DNA from 2 places in the Paraclostridium bifermentans genome. Region 1 is predicted to be linked to the other one. Evidence: riboswitches for the same ligand, from Rfam matches in the RefSeq annotation. Region 1 holds a riboswitch; the other holds the start of a gene.
What was found. Region 1 has a riboswitch for thiamine pyrophosphate ahead of thiC (phosphomethylpyrimidine synthase ThiC). Riboswitches for the same ligand answer to the same signal wherever they lie in the genome.

Region 2: linked by a shared signal. The riboswitch ahead of thiD (bifunctional hydroxymethylpyrimidine kinase/phosphomethylpyrimidine kinase) and the one ahead of thiC (phosphomethylpyrimidine synthase ThiC) in region 1 are both predicted to bind thiamine pyrophosphate.

The regions. Positions count from the first base shown of each region.
Region 1 is NZ_CP079737.1:1,953,596-1,959,572, forward strand. It holds gene KXZ80_RS09465 (sigma 54-interacting transcriptional regulator) at 1-1,800, opposite strand, end outside; gene KXZ80_RS09470 (protein adenylyltransferase SelO) at 1,918-3,390, opposite strand; TPP riboswitch at 3,602-3,706, shown strand; gene thiC (phosphomethylpyrimidine synthase ThiC) at 3,825-5,138, shown strand; gene purF (amidophosphoribosyltransferase) at 5,140-5,977, shown strand, end outside.
Region 2 is NZ_CP079737.1:1,010,028-1,016,004, forward strand. It holds gene KXZ80_RS04865 (SH3 domain-containing protein) at 1-559, shown strand, start outside; gene KXZ80_RS04870 (dicarboxylate/amino acid:cation symporter) at 881-2,137, shown strand; TPP riboswitch at 2,192-2,294, shown strand; gene thiD (bifunctional hydroxymethylpyrimidine kinase/phosphomethylpyrimidine kinase) at 2,385-3,188, shown strand; gene thiM (hydroxyethylthiazole kinase) at 3,220-4,005, shown strand; gene tenA (thiaminase II) at 4,005-4,682, shown strand; gene thiT (energy-coupled thiamine transporter ThiT) at 4,670-5,272, shown strand; gene thiE (thiamine phosphate synthase) at 5,285-5,905, shown strand; gene thiT (energy-coupled thiamine transporter ThiT) at 5,922-5,977, shown strand, end outside.

The DNA of each region.
Region 1 (5,977 bases):
CATAACTTTTTTTGATTTATCTATATTTGTTTTATCTTTTAAAATCTTAATTTCTTCACTATAATCAATTTTCATATTAGTAAGATTATGTGGTAAATCACAAGTTTTAACTTTATCATCCATACACATTATATCAATGTACATAGCTGTGTTTTTTAACTCTCTAATATTTCCCGGCCATGAATATTTATTTAAAATTTCTTTAGCTTCATCACTTATACATCTTTTCGTTTTCATAAAATAATTTAACATCATAGATATATCTTCTTTTCGTTCTCTTAAAGACGGAATATTTATAGGTAGTACATTTATCCTATAATATAAGTCAGCTCTAAATTTTTCCTGTCTTATCATTTCTAATAAATTTTTATTGGTTGCAGCTATAACTCTAACATCAATATCAATTACACTTTCTCCTCCAACTCTCATAACTTGATTTTCTTGGAGAACTCTAAGTAGTTTAGTTTGCAAATATATTGGCATGTCCCCTATTTCATCTAAAAATATAGTTCCGTTATGAGCTTGTTCAAACAAACCTTTTTTCCCACCTTTTAAAGCTCCTGTAAATGCACCTTCTTCATATCCAAACAATTCACTTTCTAATAAATTTTCTGGCATAGCTGCGCAGTTTATAGCTATAAATGGCTGTTTAGACCTTAGTGATTCATTATGTATAGATTGTGCCATTAGCTCTTTTCCAGTTCCACTTTCCCCTGTAATTAAAACTGTATAGTCTGATTTTGAAATCTTTTTACCTAAATCTTTTGATTTTCTCATTTTGATTGATTCAGTTTTTATATCATTAAAATTATATCTAGCAACTTGCCCCTTATCTCTTAGTTTTTTACTTAAGTTCTGTTCTAACTTTTTTATATAAGTTATTTCTTGAATACAGTAATACGATCCTGTAACTTTCCCAAAGCTTTCTATATCATATTTGTTTATATTTAAATATTTATTTTTATACTTTATAACTTCATCTTTTACTTTATCTAAATCAAAAATAAATCTAATATCTTTGCTTTTTATTTCACTTATTTTTTTACCTACTAGTGAATCCTCAACATCTAATATATTTTTTAAGCTTTGATTGCAAATTAGTATCTCTTTTTTATTTGATATGACAGCCATTCCATTACTAGATAAATTTATTATTGAACTCAGCTCTTCATTTTTTATAGTAAGTTCTTTATATTTAGTATTTACTCCAGAATATAAACTAATTACCTCATCTGAGTATTTCATTAGTCTTTCTGTAACATCTTTATCATCTATATTTAATTTAGCTATTATTTGTAAAAATGTAGAACTATCTATGTGTCTATGCCCAAGGTCAATTACTTCATCAATATAACTAGGAACCAAGTTAACTTCTCCTGGAGTAACTGCAACCTTTATATCTTTGTATCCTTTACTTGAATCATAGGGTATGAAATTTAAATGATTTATTCCTACATTGTATAAAGTAGATATGGTTTCAAGTACAGTAGATTCATTGTCATTTACAACCAATACATCAATTCCTTCTGGTAAAGAAAATAACTTATAAACATCTTTTTGCTTTATACTTCTATTTATTTTTATTATTTTTTTAGTATCTTTAACATATTCTTTTATCCTTAAAGCTCTATCGTCTATCATTGCAAGAACTACATCGCCTTTAATTATTTCCTTATTTGATAATTTGTTAAGATAATAGTTTTTAATTTTTACTTTGTCTTTAAAAATCAACTCTATATTTTTATTTAAAAATAATTCTAATTTTGACATCCCATCTGTCACTACAGCTATAGTTTTCATTAAGTAAACTCCTTTTAACTTTTACGTAGTATTGTTATCCTTATTATATTATAAAAACAAATAAAAACCATATTGATTATTTATATCAATATGGTTTTTATTTGTTTTTATATTTTATTATGTCCCACAATAAGTTCTATAAGCACAACTTGAAGGCTTAGGCAATTTTGCATATCCCTCTTGCTCTTTAGAATGTTCATATGGGTTTTTAAGTACAGTTATAAGTTTTTTAAAGAAAGTAAAATCGCCTTTATCAGCAGCTTCTAAAGCTTCTTCTACTCTATGATTTCTTGGTATTACTGCTGGATTTGATTTTTTCATTAGCTTAAAAATTTCATCTTGAGATCTTTCTTGTCTTTTTAATCTTTCTTTCCATAAGTTGTACCAAGATTTAAATTCTTCACTATCAAACATTCCTTTTTTATTAATATTATTAAATGTTAATGCTATAAAAGTGTTAGTAAAATCTTCACTATATTTTTCTATCATACTAAGTAAATCTTCTATCAATGCTTTATCTTGTAATTCTTCATTAAATAATCCCAATTTAAATCTCATATTTTTAATCCAATTTAAATAATAAATTTCTGAGAAATCAGAAATAGCATCTTGTGCAATTTTTATAGCATCATTTTTATCATCACTTATTAATGGCAATAGCGTTTCAGCAAATCTGCATAAATTCCATTCAGCCATATTTGGTTGATTTTCATATGAGTATCTTCCATATCTATCAATAGAACTAAAAACAGTATCTGGCTTATAATTATCCATAAATGCACAAGGTCCATAGTCAATGCTCTCTCCGCTTATAGTCATATTGTCAGTATTCATAACCCCATGGATAAATCCAATGCTTTGCCATTTTGCAACAAGTTTAGCGTGTGCATTTATTACTTCTTTAAGTAAGTTAATGTATTTATCTTTATCATCTTTTATATGTGAGTAATGTCTATTGATTGTATAATCAGCTAACTCTTTAACTGACTTTACACCTCCATAATTTAGAGCATATTCAAATGTTCCAAATCTAATATGACTAGAAGCTACACGCGTTAAAATTGCTCCTTTTTTTATATTTTCACGAATCACAGATTCTCCAGTTTTTATTACTGCTAGACTTCGAGTGGTTGGAACTCCAAGACCATACATAGCTTCACTTATTATATATTCACGAAGCATCGGCCCAAGAACAGCTCTCCCATCTCCGCCCCTAGAGTAAGGTGTTTTACCAGATCCTTTAAGCTGTATATCAAATCTATCTCCTGATGGATTTATTTGCTCTCCTATCAACAATGCTCTCCCATCTCCTAGCATTGTAAAATGCCCAAATTGATGTCCTGCATATGCTTGAGCTATAAAAGCACCCTCGTCTATCTTTTTATTTCCTGAAAGTAATTCTATTCCATCCTTACTTTTAAGTTTATCTGAATTTAATCCTAAAAATTTAGCTAAAGAATCATTTAGAATAACTAAGCTCGGTGAAGGCACTGGATTTAAATTTATTTTACTATAAAAAAAGTCTGGTAAATTCATGTAACTATTGTTTAAATTCCATCCTGTTTCTATATTTTTTTTATTATTTCCCATTTTTTCTCCTTACTATAAATAATTAATTTTATAAATATAAGATACCCTTATTTACAGTTTTAAATTAGATATTTTAAATTTTCTAAATAAACTAAAAATATGTAATTTATGTTTTTATAAATTAAAAGGTTTCAAAAAAACCTTTACATAGTAATTTTTTAAGACTATAATGATTTTGAAGTTGCAAATTTATTATTATTTAAAATTAAATATATTTAACTAGGGGTGCCACTTTTGGCTGAGAGATGGATTATACCATTAACCCTTTGAACCTGAAGTAGTTAGAACTACCGTAGGAAAGTTATTTTCTTCAAGATTATGATTATGACTATATTTTTTAGTCTATTTTATAATATTTCGTAAAGAAGCTTTATCTTATGGTAAAGCTTCTTTTTTATTTTTTAAAAATAATACAAAGTAAAGGGGATTTAAAAATGAATTATACAACTCAAATGGATGCTGCTAAAAAAGGAATTATTACAAAGGAAATGGAAATAGTAGCTAAAAAAGAAAATATGGATATAGAAATTTTAAAAAACTTAATTTCAAGTGGACAAATAGCTATTCCAGCTAATAAAAATCATACGTCTCTAAACCCTGAAGGTGTTGGAAAGAACTTAAGAACCAAAATCAATGTAAACTTGGGCATATCTAAGGATTGTTATGATATAGACGAAGAAATGAAAAAAGTTCAATTAGCTTTAGATATGAATGCTGAAGCTATAATGGATTTAAGCTCTTTTGGAAAAACTGAAGAGTTTAGAAAAAAACTTATCTCTAATTCTAGTGCTATGGTTGGAACTGTTCCAATTTATGATGCTGTTGGTTTTTATGATAAAGAGTTAAAAGATATCACAGCTAAAGAATTTTTAGATGTAGTAATAAAACATGCAAAAGACGGAGTTGACTTTGTAACTATACATGCTGGTATAAACAAAGAAACTGCCTCTGTTTTTAAAAGAAATAAAAGACTTACAAATATAGTTTCAAGAGGTGGCTCTTTAATGTATGCATGGATGGAATTAAACAATAAAGAAAATCCTTTCTTCGAATATTTTGACGATTTACTAGAAATTTGTAAAGAGTATGATTTAACTTTAAGTCTTGGAGATGCATGCAGACCTGGTTCTATACAAGATGCATCTGATGCATGTCAAATAAAAGAGTTAATGATTTTAGGGGAGTTAACATTAAGAGCCTGGGAGCAAAATGTTCAAGTTATCATAGAAGGTCCTGGTCATATGTCCTTAGATGAAATTCAAGCAAATATGATTCTTGAGAAAAAGCTTTGTCATGGTGCTCCATTTTATGTATTAGGTCCTATAGTTACAGATATTGCTCCAGGATATGACCATATAACAAGTGCTATTGGAGGAGCTTTAGCTTCTAGTTTTGGAGCTGATTTTTTATGTTACGTTACTCCATCAGAACATTTAAGACTCCCTAATTTAGATGATGTTAAAGAAGGTATAATAGCAACTAAGATAGCTGCTCATTCTGGTGATATAGCAAAAAAAATACCTGGTGCTATTGATTGGGATAATAAGATGAGTAAAGCTAGACAAGAACTTGATTGGGATAAAATGTTTGCCCTTTGTATAGATCCTGAAAAAGCTAAAAGATATAGAAAAGAATCTACTCCTGAGCATAACGATAGTTGCACTATGTGTGGAAAAATGTGTTCCATGCGAAATATGAATAAGATAATGCAAGGAAAAGATATTAATTTATTAAGAGCTGATAACTAAAATGCAAATTGACAATATGGATAAATATAAAGAAGAATGTGGAGTTGTCGGTCTTTTTTCTACTAAGAAAATTAATTTACATTCTTCTTTGTACTCATCACTTATTACACTTCAACATCGAGGACAAGATAGTTGTGGAGTAGCTTTTTCGGATAAAGAATCAATCGAGTGTTATAAAGGTGTTGGATTGGTTAATGAAGTATTTTCTAGTGACATACCAACTAACTTAAATGGATATTTAGGAATAGGGCATGTTCGTTATTCTACTTTCGGTGAAATTAACACCCTAAACGCACAACCAATTTTTGATAATAATTCAAATTGTAATATAGCTTTATCTCATAATGGAAATATTACTAACATTTTTAGCTTAAAAAATGAATTAAAAAAATTTAATTTTAATACTACATCTGACTCAGAAGTAATATTAAAACTTATTGAAAAACATTTTAAAAACTCCATTGAGGAAGCTTTATGCTCAGTAATAAAAGCATTGGAAGGTGGTTTTTCATGTGTTTTACTTACAAAACACGAGTTATTTGCATTTAGAGATCCAAATGGTATAAGACCACTTTGTATTGGAAAAATTAAAAATTCTTATATAGTATGCTCTGAAAGTTGTGTCCTAGATATTTTAGGCGGTAAATTTATAAGAGATATTTTGCCTGGAGAAATTATCAAAATAGACAATTTTGGAGTAACAACTATCAATGCTTCTAACTTATGTAAATGTATGACGTGTTCTTTTGAATATATTTATTTTTCTAGAGTCGATAGTATTATTGATGGTGTTAATGTTTATAACACGAGATTTAAATCAGGTGTAAATTTATACAATG
Region 2 (5,977 bases), 940 kb from region 1:
AGGGCCAGCTACAGAACATGATAAATTAGATACATTAGATAAAAATACAGAAATTAAACTTTTAGAAGAACAAGATAATTGGTATAGAATTAAATTAGATGATAAAAAAGAAGGATGGGTTTGTGGTGATTATGTGTTAACAGAATCTCAAGCTAAAGAACAAGAACAAAACCAAGCTAAACAACAAAACAATGATGCTGTTAAAGAAGTTAAGAGCGCATCTACAGTATCTGATGCAACAACAAATGAATCTTCTAACTCACAAGCAGAAACTTCATCTAATAACAACAATGGAACATTAATGTCTATAGAAGCAACAGCATATGCTGGAGATACTATAACTTCAACAGGAACAACTCCTAAATGGGGAACTATAGCAGTTGACCCAACTGTAATACCATATGGAACAAAAGTATATATACCTAAGTTTGACATGGTATTTACTGCAGAAGATTGTGGAAGTGCTATAAAAGGTAAAAGAATAGATATATTTATGAACAGTGAAGCAGAATGTGTTAAGTTCGGAAGACAAAATATGGAAATAAAAATATTAAAATAGTTAAAATAAAAAAAGACGGTACGTTAAGTAAAGTTACTTACGTACCGTCTTTTTTTATTAAAAATATAAGGAATAATCGTATATGTATGAATAAAAATAAGTTAAAATATGTAATAGTTTGAAAATTAAGTTTTTTAAGCTGATTTTAGAATATATATAAAGTTATATCCAAGATAGACAAAATATAATAAGGTTAAAAATGTACTTACTTAATTATATTAAGTTAAAATGTGTTTTGATGTCCTTGAACTTTAAAAAATTACAAAAAAGTCGGGTTTTAGTGTATAATATTAATATGATAAAGAGATGGAGGAAACACATATGAGGAAACTTGGATTAACGAGTAAGATATTAATTGGATTATTTTTAGGAATGTTATTTGGTGTAATACTTAGCAAAATGCCAGGTAGTTATATTAAAGATACAGTTTTATTAGGTGGAATTATAAATGTAATAGGAAATGGATTCACAAAAGCTATAAAAATGATGGTAGTGCCACTAGTATTTGTTTCATTGGTATGCGGTGTATCTGCTATGGAAGATATAAAGAAATTAGGTAGAATTGGATTTAAAACTATGGGATTCTATTTAATGACAACAGCTGTAGCTATTTGTATATCATTAGCTTTAGGAGTTTTATTAAAGCCAGGTGCAGGACTTGATTTAGGAACTGTAGCTAGCCAATCTACTACGATAGCAAAAAATCAGTCACTATCAGAAATAATATTAAATATGATACCATCAAACCCTATAGAGGCTTTTGCAAAAGGTGAAATGCTACAAATAATATTCTTTGCAATGCTTACTGGAGTATCAATAAGTTTAGTAGGAGAAAAGGCAAAACCTTTAAAAAAATTATTTGAGTGTGCAAATGAAGTTTGTATGAAAATGGTTAGTGTAATAATGATGTTTGCACCTTTTGGAGTATTTGCACTTATTACAAATACTTTCTCTACAGTAGGAGCAGATGCAATAGGATCATTAGTTAAATATATATTAGTTGTATTATTAGGGCTATTACTACATGTAGTAGTGGTTTATGGAGGATCGTTAAAAGTATTTACAAAAGTTAGTTTTATCGGATTTGTACGTAAATTTTCAAAAGTAGCTGCAGTTACTTTTTCAACTGCATCAAGTAATGCTTCTGTTCCAGTAAGTTTAGAGCTTATGGAAGAAATGGGAGTTAGTAAAAGTATACGTTCATTTACAATACCTATGGGAGCTACTATAAACATGGACGGAACAGCTATAATGCAAGGTGTAGCAGCTTTATTTATAGCACAAGTTTATGGAGTTCATTTAGGTATAAATGATATGTTAACAATAGTTTTAACAGCGACTTTAGCATCAGTTGGAACGGCAGGAGTTCCAGGTGTTGGTATGATAATGCTATCAATGGTGCTTCAATCAGTAGGACTTCCACTTGAAGGTATCGGACTTATAATGGGAGTAGAAAGAATTATAGATATGTTTAGAACTACAGTAAATGTTATGGGAGATAACACTTGTACACTTGTAGTTGCAAGTAGTGAAAAAGAGTTAGAAGTAACTAATATAGATGCGGCAGAAGTAGCGTAATAAATTTTTATTGACATATAAATTTAGTGAGCTATAATTAAACTGTAATCTAAAATGAATAGCTAGGGGTGCCCCAACGGCTGAGAGATGAATTTATTCATTAACCCTCAAACCTGATCTGGATAATACCAGCGTAGGAAAGCTTTACTAAATATACAAATGAAATTTATTTGCATAGTAAATTAAAAGCTATATTCCTACAGGAATATAGCTTTTTTTAATACAAAAATCAAGGGGGAAACATCTAATGGAAAAGTATAAATTGCCAACACTTACAATAGCAGGCTCAGATTCATCAGGAGGTGCAGGTATACAAGCAGACTTAAAGACATTTAGTGCTATAGGAACTTATGGAATGAGCGTAATAACAGCTATAACTGCTCAAAACACTTATGGAGTATTTTTAGTAGAAGATTTAAGCAAAGAAATAATACAAAAACAAATAGAGGTAGTATTTGATGACATACCACCTAAAGCAGTAAAAATAGGAATGGTATCTAGTCCAGAAATAATAAAGGCAATTGTTGAATCTTTAGATAAGTATAATCCAAAGTACTTAGTAGTAGATCCAGTAATGATATCTAAAAGTGGATATTCACTTTTAAAACCTGAGGCTAAAGACAATTTAATAAAATATCTTATACCTAAAGCATACATAATAACGCCAAATACATTAGAGGCTGAGGAAATAACAGGGATTAAAATTGACAATGTAGACGACATGAAATTAGTTGGGAAAAAAATATTAGAACTAGGGCCTAAATACGTGTTAATGAAAGGTGGACACTTAGACGGGGATGCAGTAGACGTTTTAATAGGCCAGGATACATTTGAAATTTATAAAAGTGAAAGATTAGATAGAAAAAATACTCATGGAACAGGATGCACTTTATCATCTGCAATAACTGCAAATTTAGCACTAGGATTTGATATAGTACAATCTGTTTCTAATGCAAAAGACTATATAACTAATGCTATAAGACATAGCTTTGATATAGGTGGAGGAGTAGGACCAGTACACCATTTTTATGAATTTGACTCAAATAAATAGATATAAGCATTTAAAAGGGAGAGATGAAATTATGTTTGAATTATTAAATAAAGTTAAAGAAATTAACCCATTAGTACTTCATTATACTAACGAAGTTACAATTAATGATTGTGCAAATATAACTTTAGCGATAGGTGCAAGTCCACTGATGAGTTATTCTTATGAAGAAGCAGAAGAGATAATACCTATTGCAAGTTCTGTAGTAATAAATATTGGAACAATGAATTCCTCTCATAGAGAATTATTTATAAAGGCTGGGAAAATAGCAAATAAGCATAAAAAGCCAGTTATATTAGATCCAGTAGGGGTGTTTGCTACACCTTCAAGATCTTTGTTAGTGGAAACTTTATTAAACGAAGTAAAGTTTGACGTAATTAAAGGTAATGCAGCTGAAATTAAGTACATAGGTGGATTTAATGTAAAAGGAAAAGGTGTAGATTCATTTGACGATGATGAAAACATAGACGATATTATTAAGAAAGTTGCTAAAAAACTAGAATGTGTGGTAGTAGCTACTGGAAAAGTAGATGTAGTAACTGATGGCGATAAAATTATAAAAATACACAATGGAACTCCTAAATTAAAAGGAATAACAGGAACTGGATGTATGAGTGCTAGTTTAATAGGGAGTTATTTAGGAGCGAGTAATGAAATTTTAAATTCTGCAGCAATGGGTGTTCTTACAATGAGCTTATGTGGAGAATTAGTAGATATAGATAATATAGGAATAGGAAGCTTTAAAGTAAATTTAATGGACAATATATACAAATTAAATGAAGATGAGTTAAAAGAGTCTTCAAGGGTGGAGGTATTTTAATGAAATTTACAGATTGCTTATTTGAAGAAGTTAAAGACATATGGGAAAGTTATTTAAATCACCCATTTGTAAGAGAAATAGGAGAAGGAACTTTACCAAAAGATAAATTTAAAAGATATCTTATACAAGATTACTTATATTTAAAAGAATTTGCTAAAGTTTTTGCAATGGGAGTAATAAAAGCAGATACAGTTAAAGAAATGAAGTTTTTTAATAAAGCGGCTAAGGGGTCTATGGAAGATGAAACTGCTATACATGTTGAATATATGAAAAAATTAGGAGTGCCTCCGATTGAGGCTGAAAAATGTAAATATGAACTAGTTTCAAGTAGCTACACAAGTTACATGCAAGCTGTTTCATTAACAGGAGGAGTTAAAGAAATTGTAATGGCTACATTACCTTGTAACTGGAGTTACAATTATATAGGTCATTATTTATATGAAACTTATAAAGATAGTTTAGATAATAATTATTATAAAGAATGGATAGAGATGTATGCAGATCAAGAATTTGATGATGTATTAATAGATTGGTTAGAATACACAAATGAGTTATGCAAAGATTTAACTGAAGATGAGACAAAGAAGCTTAAAGAAATATTTGTTAAATCGAGTTTATATGAATTAGATTTTTGGAATATGGCATATGAAGAGGCGAAGAAAAAATGTCAAGCGTAGTAATTATAATAATAAGTTTAGTACTGTTATTTATGTATGCAAAAGATATAAATAAAAAGAAGTTTTCTACTAAAGAGATAGTAATGATCGCTATGTTTAGTGCTATATCATTTATACTGTATATGATACAATTCATAAGATATCCGCAAGGTGGAGGTATAACGTTATTTTCGATGCTACCTACGATGCTACTAGCTATATTATATGGTAAAGAGGCAGGGCTAACAGGTGGATTAATATTTGGATTACTAAAACTATTAAATGGAGCTTATGTAGTTCATCCAGCACAATTTTTACTAGATTATATATTATCAAATATGGCACTTGGATTAGCTGGAGAATTTGGAAGAGAGAAAAAAAGCGATATGTTCAAAGGATGCTTATTTGCAAGTAGTTTAAGTGTATTGATAAGTATAATATCAGGAGTCGTATATTTTGGACAGTATGCTCCAGAGGGAATGAATATAGTACTTTATTCTTGTATATATAATATATCAAGTGCAGGAGTTGAAGGATTACTTTCTAGTATAATACTAGTTTTATTACCTATAAAAAGATTTCAAAAAGTGTTGAAATTATCAACTAATTAAAGGGAGAACAAAATGAAAGAAAAATTAAAATTATATTTAGTGACTGACTCAGAAATACTAAATGGAAGAGATTTTTATAAATGTATAGAAGATGCATTAAAAGGTGGGGTAACAACTTTACAATTAAGAGAAAAAAATGCAAATGGAAAAGAGTTTTTAGAAAAAGCATATAAATTAAGAGCTCTTACTAAAAAATACGATGCTTTATTTATAATAAATGACAGAGTAGATATTGCTATGCTTTGTGATGCAGATGGTGTTCATGTGGGACAAAGTGATATACCTTTAGAAGAAGTAAGAAGATTAATAGGAAAAGATAAAATTATAGGAATATCAGCTCATAATATAGAAGAAGCTACTGATGCAAAAAATGGTGGAGCAGATTATATAGGGGTAGGAGCTATGTTTAATACAACTACTAAAAATGATGCTACCATAGTTACAGTAGATGAACTAAAAGAAATTGATGAAAATCTTGATATACCTAAAGTTTTAATCGGTGGTATAAATTTAGATAACATAGATACATTTAAGGGTATAAACATAGATGGATATGCAATAGTATCAGCGATATTAAAGTGCGATGATATATATAATGAATGTTTAAAATGGACAAAGTCTTTACAAAAATAGATACAGGAGGTGAATTATGATAAATGCAATCATAATATTAGGTAGTATAGGATTTTTTATATACTATCTAAA